DNA from 4 places in the Streptomyces violaceus genome. Region 4 is predicted to be linked to each of the others. Evidence: riboswitches for the same ligand, from Rfam matches in the RefSeq annotation. Region 4 holds a riboswitch; each other region holds the start of a gene.
The links. Region 4 has a riboswitch for cobalamin ahead of OG542_RS31525 (cobalamin biosynthesis protein). Riboswitches for the same ligand answer to the same signal wherever they lie in the genome.

Region 1 (3,313 bases), 650 kb from region 4:
GCAGTACTACAGCGACGTGGTGCCCTCCTGGACGCAGTCCTACCTCGGTGCGGAACAGGCGGCGAGCGTCATCCGCTGCTTCCAGATACAGCGCGTTCCCGAGCTGCTCCAGACCCCCGACTACGCGCGTGCCGCCGTCCAGCTCACCCACGTCGACGCCGGCGCACGCGAGGTCGACCGCCGGGTGGCGTTGCGGATGACCCGGCAGCGGATCCTGCACCGGCAGCCGGGCACGGCCCAGCTCTGGGCCGTGATCGACGAGGCGGCGCTGCGGCGCCCGGTGGGCGGGCCGGCCGTGATGCGCGCCCAGCTCAGACATCTCATCGAGATCTGCCGGCTGCCGCAGGTCACCGTCCAGATCCTGCCGTTCCTCTCCGGCGGGCATGCCGCGGAGGGCGGTCCGGTCACCATCCTGCGGCTGCCCGGCGGCCAGTTGCCCGACGTGGTCTACCTCGAGCAGCTCACCACCGCGCTCTATCCCGACCGGCCGGCCGACATCGAGCGCTACTGGGATGCCATGAACCGGCTGGTGGTCGAAGCCGAGTCACCGGACGAGACTCCGACCATCCTGCACCGCATACTTCAGGAGACCTGAGCGAGGACCCCCGGGGCTCCCGGGGAGGTTCAGCGCTTGAGGGCGACACCGCCGTACTGGTGCACCTCGGCGGGCAGGCCCAGGGCCTCGGCGTCGGGACGCCAGCGCGAGCAGGACGTGACGCCCGGTTCCAGCAGCTCCAGACCGTCGAAGTAGCGGGCGATCTGCTCGGGGCTGCGCAGGATGTACGGGATCGAGCCGCCGTCGTTGTACTGCCCGATGGCCCTGACGTAGTCCTCACTGGTGTCGGTGCTGTCGTACTGGACGAGATAGCTGCCGGGAGGCAGGGCGTCCACCAGCTGCGACACGATCGAGCGCGCCTCGTCGTGGTCCTCGATGTGGCCGAGGATGCCCATCAGCATGAGCGCGACGGGCTGGTCGAAGTCCAGCGTCTTCCCGGCTTCCCGGACGATCGTGCTCGGCTTGCGCAGGTCGGCGTCGACGTAGTTGGTGACGCCTTCCGGTGTGCTGGTGAGCAGCGCGCGGGCGTGGGCCAGCACCAGCGGGTCGTTGTCGACGTAGACGATCCGGCTCTCCGGGGCCACCCGCTGGGCGATCTGGTGGGTGTTGTCCACGTTGGGCAGCCCGGTGCCGATGTCCAGGAACTGGCGGATGCCCTCTTCGGCGGCCAGATGGCGGACGGCGCGGGCGAGGAAGTAGCGGGCGGCGCGGGCCCCGGTCTCGATACCGGGGAAGATCTCGCGGAACGCGTCACCGGCCACACGGTCGACTTCGTAGTTGTCCTTCCCGCCCAGCCAGTAGTTCCAGATCCGGGCCGAGTGCGGAACCGAGGTATCGATCTTGGAGAGCGGCTCCTGCTCGGAGTTCTCCACCTGGTCAGTCATGGACGCTCCTGCGTGTGGTCGTGGAGCTTCACGTTAACCGGTTTGCCCCACGGACAGGATCAACTCCTCGGCGTGGTGGAGCAGTTCGACTTCTCACCAGGCCAGTAGGTCAGCGCTCCACCCGGCCCGTCCTCGGAGGGCGGGAACCGCTCCCGGGCGTTTTCCTACGTGCGGGTACAGTAGGCGGGTCGTCATCACCCGTACAGGGAGAAGCCGGTGCAATTCCGGCGCTGACCCGCAACCGTGAACCGCCCGCCGAGGCAGGCGGTGAGCCGGATCGCCCCGTACGGATCGTGACCGGCTCACGTGCCCGGCGCCCGCCGGTGCACGGCACCGTCGAGGTATACGGAGCCGAGCCGCCGGGGTGTCCCGTGCTGCCCGGCTCCCTCACAGGGAGAGGCACTCGCCGATCATGAACGTCCGCCGCAGCGCCGCGGTCCTGGCCGCCGTCACCGTGATCGGCGCCGCCACGCCGGCCGTCGCCGCGCCGTCTCCTTCGCCGTCCCAGGCGTTCCCCTCCGCTCTGTACGGGGACAAGGATCCCAAGTTCGACGGCGTCTGGCGCCAGTCGCTCGCCCTGCTGGCCCAGGACACGGTGGGTGAGAAGCCGGCCGCCAAGTCCGTGGAGTGGCTGGTCCGGCAGCAGTGCGCGGACGGCGGGTTCGCCCCCTACCGTGCCGATCCGGCCACGGCGTGCGACGCCAAGACCATGGTGGACAGCAACCAGACGGCCGCCGCCGTCCAGGCCCTCGCCGCGCTCGGCGGGCACGACGCCGTCGCCGACAAGGCCGTCGGCTGGCTGAAGTCCGTCCAGAACAAGGACGGCGGCTGGGGCTACGCGCCCGGCGGCCCCACCGACGCCAACTCCACCTCCGTCGTCATCGGCGCGCTCGCCGCCGCCGGTGCGAAGCCGGACCAGGTCGAGAAGGGCGGAAAGTCGCCCTACGACGCCCTGCTGAAGCTCGCCCTCCCCTGCAGCGGGGACGACGACGGCGCCTTCGCGTTCCAGCCCGACAAGAAGGGCGAGCTGACCGCCAACGCGGACGCCACGGCGGCCGGTGTCCTCGGCGCCCTGGGCCAGGGCATGGTGGTGGAGGCGGGCAAGAAGTCCGACGCCACGTGCACGGAGGATCCCTCCACGCCGCAGCAGGCCGCCGCCAACGGAGCCGCCTACCTCACCCAGACCCTCGCCAAGGACGACGACCACCTCACGTCCGCCCTCGCCGGCTCGGACCCCCAGCCCGACCACGGCAACACCGCCGACGCGGTCGTGGCGCTCGCCGCGCAGGGCGACACGGAGCAGGCCGGTAAGGCCGTGCGGTGGCTGGAGAAGAACTCCGCCACCTGGGCCGAGCAGGGCGGCCCCGCCGCCTACGCCCAGCTGATCTTCGCCGCGCACGCGACGGGCACGGACCCGCGTGACTTCGGCGGCACGGACCTGGTGAAGCAGCTCATCGCGACGGGCCCGGCCCCGAAGGCCCCCGAACAGCCCTCGGCGACCGACGAGAAGGACGACTCGGAGTCGGGCTTCTTCGGCGTCTGGTGGTACGTCGGGGTCTGCCTCGTCGCCGGTATCGGCATCGGCTTCCTCTTCACCGGCCGCAAGAAGAGGCAGCAGTCGTGATCCGCCGGGCCGTTCTCCTCCTGGCCTCGCTCCTGCTGTGCGCGGGCGCGGGCCAGGCCCAGGCCGCCGGCTACCGGTACTGGTCGTTCTGGGACCGTGACGGCGACCGCTGGGTCTACGCCACCCAGGGCCCGTCCATGGCCCGTCCCTCGGACGGCGACGTGCAGGGCTTCCGCTTCGCGGTGAGCGAGGACTCCTCCGAGGCGGCCCGGCCGCGCGGCACGGCCGACTTCGGGACCATCTGCGCGA
Region 2 (3,313 bases), 5.3 Mb from region 4:
GCCCTGCTGCTGGGCGTGTTCATCTACTGGGGGTGGGAGTCGGCGGTCAACCTCACCGAGGAGACCGAGGACTCCGCCACCGCCCCCGGCAAGGCGGCCGTGTGGTCGACGGTGCTGCTGCTGGTGACCTATGTGGCGGTCGGCTTCGCGGTCGTGGCCTACGCCGGAACGGCCTACCTGGCCGAGAACGCGGCGGAGGAGGAGTTCATCTTCGCGCTGCTCGCCGAAGAGGCGATGGGCGGCTGGGACTGGGTCGTGCTGCTGGCGGTGTCGACGTCCGCGCTCGCGTCCACGCAGACGACGATCATCCCGGCGTCGCGCACGGGTCTGTCGATGGCCCGCCGGCACGCGCTGCCCGCGCACTTCGGCCGCATCAACCCCCGGTTCCGCACCCCCGACGTGAGCACCTGGTGGGTCGCCGGCATCGCCATCGTCTGGTATCTCGTCCTCTACCACATCAGCGAGAACGCCCTCTTCGACTCGCTGACCGCGCTGTCCCTGCTGATCGCGTTCTACTACGCGCTCACGGGTGTCGCGTGTGCGGTCTACTACCGCCGCCAGCTGACCCGCAGTGTCCGCGACTTCTTCCTGATCGGGCTCGGCCCCCTGGTCGGTGCCGGGCTGCTGGCGTGGCTGCTGGTGGAATCCGTGGCGGACATGTCCGACCCCGCCAACTCCTACAGCGGCGTCTCGTGGTTCGGGCTCGGTCCCCCGCTGGTCATCGGTATCGGCATCATCGTCACGGGCGTGATCCTCATGGTCGTGTGGCGGCTGATGGCCCCCGTTTTCTGGTCGGAACACCCCAGCGTGGTCGACCCCGGCCTCGTCCCCGGCAAGCACGGCAAGGAGTCCTGAGATGTCGGTGGTCCTCGGCTACGACGAATCCCCGGGCGCCCGGCGCGCGCTGCAGGTCGCGATCGAGGTGGCGTCCGCGTACGGCGAACCGCTGGTGCTCGTCTACGGCGCCGCGGCCCCCGGCGTCACGGGGGACGAGTACACGGCGCACCACGAGGCCGTCCGCGAGGCCGGACACTCCGCACTCGGCCACGCGGTCCGGGTGGCCGGGGAGGCCGGCGTGCGCACCACGGTCGAGATCATCGACCAGCGGCCCGCGCAGGCCCTGATCGACGCCGCGGCGCGCCATCGCGGCAGGGTGATCGTGGTGGGCACATGGGGCGAGAGCCCGGTGCGCGGGGCGCTGTTGGGCTCGACTCCCCACAAGCTGCTGCACCTCTCGAGCGTCCCCGTCCTCTGCGTCCCGGCCGCCGAGTCATGAGACGTCCGTGCGGGGCCTCCCCCGTGGGCTGAAGACGTACAGGTCGAGGATGTCGGGCAGGGGGGCGACACCGGGGCCGCCCTCGCGGACCCAGGAGACGACGTCCTCGGTCGCGGCCGGGTCGTTGACCAACCCGAGCCACACCGGCCGGGCCCCGGCGGCCCGGCCCGCCGCGGACGGCTGTACGACGATGACGTTGGCCTGGTCGCAGACGTCGAGGCACTCGGAGACCCGCACGGGCGCCGCCTCGCGCAGCCGCTCGGTCTGGGCCGTGTGGTCGACGCCGGTCACCTTGCCGCTGCCGCAGCAGCAGTCCCGGCACACGACGACGCGGCACGGAACCCCTCCGGCCGGGGTTGCGGACATGCCCGCACCCTTCCTCTCTCCGGGGAGATCCGCCCCGGTGGTTCGTCGAGGAGGCGACCGCGTGAGTCTCCTGGCTCCCGGCCGAGGCCGGTCACAGTGGCGGGACCGCGCCGGATTCACACCGGCTTCCTCGTTCCGCCGTCGCCTTGTTCGACGATCATCCTCGCATGCGGCCGTCGCTCGACGAGGGCGCCAAGGTCTCACCCCGCACCGACCACCTGGGCGCGAGCCGGGTCATGTCCCTTCCCTGAGCGGGTTGGGCAGCGGAAGGTAGCGGGCGTCGGCGCCGTCCGCGCCCGTCCAGCGCAGCAGGAGGTTCGTCTTGGCGGGGAGGGTGGGCGAGGTGAGCAGGCCGGAGATCTCGGGCAGGTCGTGGCGGGCGAGTTCGCGGCGGGCGGCGGGCCAGGGGTCGAAACCGGGGTGGCGTTCGGTGAGGGCGGCGGCGATCTCGGTGAGGTGGTTGACGACCAGGCAGTACACGAGCCGCTCCCAGCCGGCTTCCCGGGAGACGTCCGGCAGCAGTTTCACGCCCTCGGCGTCCCGGTACAGCGCCTGCACGGGCAGGCCGTCGGCGTCCACGGCGACCAGGGTGTTCTGCAGATGAGCCTCGATGACGACGCCGTGCCGGGCGAAGGCCTCCAGGGCCGGGGGCACCACCTGCGCCAGATACGCCGCCCACCAGGCCCCGGGGTCGGCGGCGCTCTCGAGCGGGCTGCCGTCGAAGCCCTCGACGAGTCCGGCGGCGAGCAGCGGGGTCGCGCCGGGCCGGAGACGGCCGGCGAAGCCGTCTCGGACGAGGACGGCCAGGGCCTCGAAGGCGAAGTCGGCGGTGCGGTACCCGCGGTCGCCGAGCCAGGCCGGGGGGCCGTCGAACGTCTCGAAGGCGGCGCACACGGCCGCGTCGGTCCGGCGCAGGGCGAGCAGGTCGTGGCGCCACAGCCGGCGGATGTCGTTGGTGATGCGCACGTCCAGGCTGAACTTCAGGAAGAGGTCCTGCCCGGGTGCGTAGAGCGTGCGGATCGCGGCCGTGGGCCAGGTGTCGAAGGCGGTCGTGCCGAGCCGGACCAGCCTGCCGTCCGCGAAGGCCGCGGCGAGTTCCGCGCTCGCCAGGTCCAGCTGCCAGGGGTGGGCCGGCAGCAGCCGGTAGCCGGGCGGGGCGGTGCCGAGGGCGTCGAGGGCCGCGGTGTCGCCCTCCTCGACGACGGTGTCCTCGCGCAGCCCGAGCAGGATCAGCGGGAAACGGGCGTACGCCTCGGGCGCGTACGGCAGCCAGCCCGCGGCCGGGCCACCGCCGCGCGCCTTGGGGGCGGGGTGGTGGGTGTGGCCGGTGAGGAGGCACTGTTCGGAGCGCAGGTAGGGGTCGCCGGGCGGGGTCACGCCGTCCCGGGCCTCCAGCAGGGCGGCCACGGCGTCCCTGCTGTCGATCATTTCGGCGGGCAGTTCGTGGTTGGACAGCCCGGTGTGCCGGCGCAGTTCCTCGGCGACGAGTTTGACCAGCTCGGTATGGCCGACGCGCTGCCAGCCGTCCGGCCCGTGGACCTCGGGTTCGGCGGGCCGCCGCGTCCCGCGCACCCGCAGCAGACGGTCTCCGCCGGGCAGGCGGTAGATCAGGTGCTCGCCGGTCCGGCGCACCGGCCGGGCCACTTCCCGCAGCAGGCAGTTCAGCAGCGG
Region 3 (3,313 bases), 640 kb from region 4:
ACCGCGCCCGTGGAGGCACCCGAGGACACCCCGAGCACGAACGGATCGGCGAGCGGATTGCGCAGCAGCGACTGCATCACCGCCCCGCACACGGCCAGTCCCGCCCCGCACACGGCCGCGAGCAGGGTGCGCGGCAGCCGCAGCTGCCAGACGATCCCGTCCCGGATCGGCGTCAGGTCGGAGCTGCCTAGCCCGATGTGCGCCGCGACGACGGACCACACGTCCCCGACCCGGATGTCGGCCGGTCCGATGGTGATCGCCAGGGCCATGGAGACCACCAGCAGCAAGGCGCCCGCGACACCGAGCGCCGGTCCGCGGACGGTCACTTCACGAGCCCGAACTCACGCAGTCCGGCCGCGACCTTCTCCACGCCCTCGACCGTGCGGATCGTCGGGTTCATGGCCTGCCCGCTGAGCAGCACGTACCGCTTGTGCCTGACGGCGTCCATGTTCTTGGTGACCGGGTTGGACTCCAGAAAGGCGATCTTCTTGGCGGCGGACTCGGCGGTCTGCGAGTCGCGGGTCAGGTCGCCGATGACGAGGACATCGGGGTTGCGGTCGGCGACCGTCTCCCAGTTGACCTGCGGCCACTCCTCGTGTGTGTCGTCGAAGGCGTTCTTCGCGCCGAGGGCACGGGTCATGATGCCGGGCGCCCCGCAGCAGCCGGCCATGTAGGGCGACTCGGAGTTGGCGAACCAGTACAGAAGGGAGACGCCGGAGGCGTCGACGCCCCGCGTGGCCTTCTTCATCCGCTGCTGGAGGGAGGCCACGAGCTTGTCGCCGCGGTCCTTCACTCCGAACACGGTCGCGAGGTCCCGCACCTCGCCGTAGACGGCCTCAATGCCCAGCGCCTTGTCGCGCTTGCCGTCGCCGCCCCCCGAGTTGTCCTTGCCGGCGCAGTCGGACGGGGAGACGTACGTGGGCACGCCGAGCTTCTCGAACTGGTCGCGGGTGGCGACGCCGCCCGTGCCGAGGGTGGAGACGAAGGACGCGGCGACGAAATCGGGGTCGGAGTCCAGGACCCGTTCGAAGGAGGGGTTGTTCTCGGCGATGCGCGGCACCTTCGCGTTGGCCTTCTCCAGCCCCTTCATCACGGGGTCGGTCCAGGTGGCCGTGCCGGCCATGCGGTCGGCGAGGCCGAGGGAGAGCAGGATCTCGGTGGTGCCCTGGTTGAGGGAGACGGCGTGCCGGGGCGCCTTGTCGACTCGGACCTTCCGGCCGCAGTTGTCGAGTGCGGCGGCCGCCTCGGCCGTCGGGGCCTTCGAGCCCCCGCAGCCGGTCAGGAGCAGGGAACAGGCCGCGAGCAGAACGGCGGCACGGGCGGGTCGGGCGAGGGGCAAGGAAACCAGTCCTCAGGCGTCGAGGGCCCGATCGCGGAGCCCGGTCGTACGGTGCTCCCCCGCCGCCGGCCGGCCGCGGAGGCCGCCAGCAGGTCTTCGGACTCGGGTTCACCCGGTGCGAGGCGCCTTCCCGTACGGCACACGAGCCGTTCAGTGGCAGAGGCCCCGCCCGTCCCCCTCACCGCTGCGCGTCAGTTCCGGATTCGCACCGGATTCCCTGACCCACGTACATGGGTTCGACTGGCCTCGGCAAGCTATCACGGAGGGCGTCGGGGAATGACCGCGCACCCTGCGTCGTTGCCCGGACAGCAGCTCTTCCGCGACTCCCGAGGAGGCCGCCGGTGTACGGCGACGACGCAACGGTCCGCAGGATCCTCACCGAGCTCGGCGACACCTGGGCCGTGGTGGGCCTGTCGTCGAACCGGCAGCGCGCGGCGTACGGCGTAGCCGCGGTGCTCCAGCGGTACGGCAAGCGCGTCGTGCCCGTGCACCCCAAGGCGGAGACCGTGCACGGCGAGCAGGGGTACGCGAGTCTGGCGGACGTCCCCTTCGACGTGGACGTCGTGGACGTGTTCGTGAACAGCGACCTCGCCGGAGCGGTCGCGGAGGAGGCGGTCGCGAAGGGCGCCGGGGCGGTGTGGTTCCAGCTCGGCGTCATCGACGAGACGGCGTACGACCGCACCCGGGCCGCGGGCCTGGAGATGGTGATGGACCGCTGCCCGGCGATCGAGATCCCGCGGCTCGGGTGACGGTCACGACCGGCGGGCCCGCTCCATAATGAGCGCATGACCCACGCCTCCCCGCCCGCGGACGCAGGCTCCCCTCGACGTTTCCCGGTCGTCGTCGTGGGCGCCGGACCCGCCGGGCTGACCATCGGCAACATCCTGCGGGCCGCCTCCGTGGACTGCCTGGTGCTGGAGACCGAGACCCGGGAGTTCATCGAACAGCGGCCCCGGGCCGGGGTCATCGAGGAGTGGGCCGTACGCGGCCTGGAGAAGCGGGGCCTCGCCCGGAACCTGCTGGACCGCGCGGAGCTGCACACCGCGTGCGAGTTCCGCTTCGACGGGGAGCGATACCGGTTCCACTACGGCGAGATGACGGGCAGTCATCACTTCGTCTACCCGCAGCCGTTGCTGGTGACGGACCTGGTGCGCGAGTACGCCGACATGCGGGGCGGAGAGATCCGCTTCGGGGTCCGGGACGTGGAGCTGCACGACCTCGACACCGACCGGCCCTCCGTGTCGTACACCTGCCCGGAGACGGGCGAACAGCGGGTGGTGCACTGCGACTTCGTGGCCGGCTGCGACGGGGCGCGCGGGGTGACGCGGGCCTCGCTGCCGCCGGAACAGGTCAAGGTCGCACGGCACGACTACGGCATCGGCTGGCTGGCACTGCTCGCCGAGGCCCCGCCGTCGGCCGACTGCGTGCTGTTCGGCTGTCACGAGAACGGCTTCGCGGGCCAGATGCCCCGCAGCCCGGAGGTGACCCGCTACTACCTCCAGTGCCCGCCGGGCGACGACCCGGAGAACTGGCCGCACGAGCGCGTCTGGTCGGAGCTCCAGCAGCGCCTCGGGGCCGCCGGTGTGCCGCCGCTGACGGAGGGGCGGCTGATCGAGAAGCGTGTGCTGGACATGCACGACTACGTGGTCGAGCCGATGGTGCACGGCCGGCTCCACCTCGCGGGCGACGCGGCCCATCTGGTCGCCCCCATCGCCGCCAAGGGCATGAACCTCGCCCTGCACGACGCCTTCCTGCTCGGTGACGCCCTGGTGGCCCACCTGACCACGGGTGACGACAGCGGTCTGGCCGGCTATGCGCAGGCGTGTCTGCGGCGCGTGTGGGACTACCAGGAGTTCTCGCAGTGGCTGTCCGAGGTGTACCACGGCACGGCGGCGGGCGACCCGTTCCGTGCGGGCACCACGCTCGCCCGGCTGCGCCGCCTGTTCACCTCGCCCGCCGCGGCCGCGGCCTTCG
Region 4 (3,313 bases):
GTCGGCGCGATCCTCTGGAACCTGCTGACCTGGCTCGTCGGTCTGCCGTCCAGTTCGTCGCACGCCCTGATGGGCGGCCTGATCGGCGCGACGATCGCCTCAGCGGGCGTCGGCGCGGTGCACGGAGACGTCCTGGTCACCAAGGTGCTGATCCCGGCGATCGCCGCCCCCCTGGTCGCGGGCATCGCCGCGCTGCTCGCCACCCGGCTGACGTACTCCCTCGGCAAGAAGGCCGACGGCGACGCCTCCAAGAAGGGCTACCGGGCCGGCCAGATCGCCTCCGCGGGCCTGGTCTCGCTGGCCCACGGCACCAACGACGCCCAGAAGACGATGGGTGTCATCACCCTCGCCCTGGTCGCCGGCGGCGCCGTCGCCCCCGACTCCGACCCGCCCATGTGGGTCATCCTCTCGGCGGGTATCGCCATCGCACTGGGCACCTACCTCGGCGGCTGGCGCATCATCCGCACCATGGGCAAGGGCCTGACCGACCTCCAGCCGCAGCAGGGCTTCGCCGCCCAGACCAGCGCGGCGACGGTCATCCTGGCCTCCTCGCACCTCGGCTTCTCCCTCTCCACCACCCACTCCGTGTCCGGCGCGGTGATGGGCGCGGGGCTCGGCCGCAAGGGCGGCGTGGTCCGCTGGTCGACGGCGACCCGGATGTTCGTCGCCTGGGGTCTGACGCTGCCGGCGGCGGCCCTGGTGGGCGCGCTCGCCGAGTACGTGACCGGCTTCGGGAACTGGGGTACTGCGGTCGTGGCGATCTTCCTGGTCGCCTCCAGCGCGGTGATCTGGAAGCTGTCGCGCCGTGAGGTCGTCGACCACACGAACGTCAACGAGGTCGAGGAAGAGCCGGCCGGTGTCGTCACCACCGCGATCGCCGCGGTGACGCCGCCTCCGGCGGGCCCGTCCGAGGAACTGGCCGCCACGATCCCGGCCCAGGCCGCGGCCGATCGGAAGCCCTCCACCACGACCACCCCGGTCTGATCCCGCCCACCCGGTGACAAGGAAGAATCTCTGAGATGAAGATCGACTGGGCGACCCTCGGCTCCGTCTTCGGCGTCAGCCTCGTGGCCACCGTGACCCTCGTCGGCCTGTTCACCCTCGGCATCACCGGCCTGTCGCGCCGCGAGCGGGCGGTGGCGGCGGGCGGGTCGGCGGGGCTTGCGGTGACGGGGGCGTATGCGTGCTTCGCGGCGTGTGCGGCGGCTGTGGGGTATGGGATCTATCTGATCGTGGCCTGATCCACGGCCGATTCCGCCGGGCGGGTACGGGACCTGGTTCCGCACCCGCCCTGCTGCGTTTCATGGGCATGGGGACTCCAGCGTCGCCCCGGCTCTCTCGTCGGCTCGCTCGACGATGAGTTGATGTCGCGTCAGGCCGAGGTCGCCGTTGGCTTGTACAGGATGCCCGTCTCCTGGGCACCCGCAAGCGGGGCGGAGGAACGTTCCCCGCACAGGGGAATTCACCCCGAGCCGGTCCCCGGGAGCGGAGCGTCGTGCCAGCGGTGTGGGCTTGTCCACACTCTCCCCTCGCAGGTCAACGGCAAGTTGACGGTTGTTCGCGGCCGTGGTGGACTGCCGGGGCCAATACGGCGGCAGGAGAGGAAGCCGGTGGAAGTCCGGCGCGGTCCCGCCACTGTCACCGGGATATCAATCACCGGGAGCCAGGAACTCTCACCGCCGGTCTCGTCGAACCAGGGCGTGGACACCCTGAGTGAGGACATATCGCCATGTTCGGCTGCCGATCGAGGGTCAGTACCCCACCGTTGCCCGCCCCCGTGGCCGGCTGAGCCCATGGGTGCCGGTCGCGTCCACGCGTACGGTGCCGCCGTCGGTCTGATCGGTGACCTGCTGCTCGGTGATCCTCGCCGGGGGCATCCGGTCGCCGCGTTCGGGCGGGCCGCGGGTGTTGTGGAACGGGTGTTGTGGCGGGACCACCGGGGGTGGGGCGCGCTGCACACCGTGGTGTGTGCGGGCGGGGCCGTCGCGCTGGGGGCCGTCGCCGCGCGTGCCGTGCGTACCTCCGCTGTCGCGTCGGTCGGGCTGACCGGTGTCGCCACCTGGGCCGTCGTCGGGGGGACTTCGCTCGCCAGGGAGGCGCGGGCCATCGGGCGTGCCCTGGAGGCCGGGGACGTCGACGCGGCCCGTGCGCGGCTGCCGCATCTGTGCGGACGGGATCCGCAGGCCCTGGACGCCGACGGGATCGCCCGGGCCGTCGTCGAGTCCGTCGCGGAGAACACCTCCGACGCCGTCGTGGGGGCGCTCGTGTGGGGGGCCATGGGCGGCGTGCCGGGGCTTCTCGGGTTCCGGGCCGTCAACACCCTCGACGCCATGGTCGGGCACAAGTCGGCGCGGTACCGGCGATACGGGTGGGCCTCCGCGCGGCTGGACGATGTCGTGGGGTGGCCGGGGGCCCGGCTGACCGCCGTGCTCGCGGCCGTGGCCGGGGGCGATCCGCGGGGAGCCGTGACGGCCTGGCGTGCCGATGCCGCCAAGCATCCGAGTCCCAACGCCGGGCCCGTGGAGGCCTCGTTCGCGGGGACGCTCGGGGTGCGGCTGGGCGGGACCCTGTCCTACGGCGGGCGGGTCGAGCACCGGCCCGTCCTCAACGGCGCGGGGCGCGGCGTCGGCACCCGGGACATCGAACGGGCCGTACGGCTGTCCAGGCGTATCGGCTGGCTCGCGCTCGGCGTCTGTGTCGCCGCGCGCCACATCGTGAAGGGGCGTACGTCATGACGGGCGGTGGGCTTCTCGTCGCCGGCACCACCTCCGACGCCGGCAAGAGCGTCGTGACCGCCGGGATCTGCCGGTGGCTGGTGCGGCAGGGCGTCAAGGTCGCGCCCTTCAAGGCGCAGAACATGTCCCTCAATTCGTTCGTGACGCGGGAAGGCGCCGAGATCGGGCGGGCGCAGGCCATGCAGGCGCAGGCGTGCCGTGTGGAGCCGACCGCGCTGATGAATCCCGTGCTGCTCAAGCCCGGCGGCGAGCAGAGCAGTCAGGTCGTGCTGCTGGGCAAGCCGGTCGGGGAACTCAGCGCGCGCGGGTACCACGGGGGGCGGCAGCAGAGGCTGCTCGGGACGGTGCTGGACTGCCTGGAGCGGTTGCGGGGCACGTATGACGCGGTGATCTGTGAGGGGGCCGGTTCGCCGGCCGAGATCAATCTGCGGCGGACGGACATCGTCAACATGGGGATCGCCCGCAACGCCGGGCTCCCCGTGCTCGTCGTCGGCGACATCGACCGGGGCGGGATCTTCGCCTCGTTCTTCGGGACCGTCGCCCTGTTGTCGCGCGAGGACCAGGAGTGTGTCGCCGGG

Region 1: linked by a shared signal. The riboswitch ahead of OG542_RS28640 (prenyltransferase/squalene oxidase repeat-containing protein) and the one ahead of OG542_RS31525 (cobalamin biosynthesis protein) in region 4 are both predicted to bind cobalamin.
Region 2: linked by a shared signal. The riboswitch ahead of OG542_RS07640 ((2Fe-2S) ferredoxin domain-containing protein) and the one ahead of OG542_RS31525 (cobalamin biosynthesis protein) in region 4 are both predicted to bind cobalamin.
Region 3: linked by a shared signal. The riboswitch ahead of OG542_RS34505 (ABC transporter substrate-binding protein) and the one ahead of OG542_RS31525 (cobalamin biosynthesis protein) in region 4 are both predicted to bind cobalamin.

Annotation. Positions count from the first base shown of each region.
Region 1 is NZ_CP107911.1:6,360,152-6,363,464, reverse strand. Features, by position in the region: gene OG542_RS28650 (helix-turn-helix domain-containing protein) at 1-595, shown strand, start outside; gene OG542_RS28645 (SAM-dependent methyltransferase) at 625-1,440, opposite strand; cobalamin riboswitch at 1,601-1,731, shown strand; gene OG542_RS28640 (prenyltransferase/squalene oxidase repeat-containing protein) at 1,853-3,064, shown strand; gene OG542_RS28635 (SCO2322 family protein) at 3,061-3,313, shown strand, end outside.
Region 2 is NZ_CP107911.1:1,696,213-1,699,525, forward strand. Features, by position in the region: gene OG542_RS07630 (APC family permease) at 1-855, shown strand, start outside; gene OG542_RS07635 (universal stress protein) at 857-1,276, shown strand; gene OG542_RS07640 ((2Fe-2S) ferredoxin domain-containing protein) at 1,271-1,642, opposite strand; cobalamin riboswitch at 1,690-1,816, opposite strand; gene OG542_RS07645 (IucA/IucC family protein) at 1,877-3,313, opposite strand, start outside.
Region 3 is NZ_CP107911.1:7,649,053-7,652,365, reverse strand. Features, by position in the region: gene OG542_RS34510 (FecCD family ABC transporter permease) at 1-326, opposite strand, end outside; gene OG542_RS34505 (ABC transporter substrate-binding protein) at 323-1,339, opposite strand; cobalamin riboswitch at 1,410-1,599, opposite strand; gene OG542_RS34500 (CoA-binding protein) at 1,681-2,088, shown strand; gene OG542_RS34495 (4-hydroxybenzoate 3-monooxygenase) at 2,125-3,313, shown strand, end outside.
Region 4 is NZ_CP107911.1:7,011,384-7,014,696, reverse strand. Features, by position in the region: gene OG542_RS31535 (inorganic phosphate transporter) at 1-984, shown strand, start outside; gene OG542_RS31530 (hypothetical protein) at 1,020-1,241, shown strand; cobalamin riboswitch at 1,554-1,692, shown strand; gene OG542_RS31525 (cobalamin biosynthesis protein) at 1,794-2,735, shown strand; gene OG542_RS31520 (cobyric acid synthase) at 2,732-3,313, shown strand, end outside.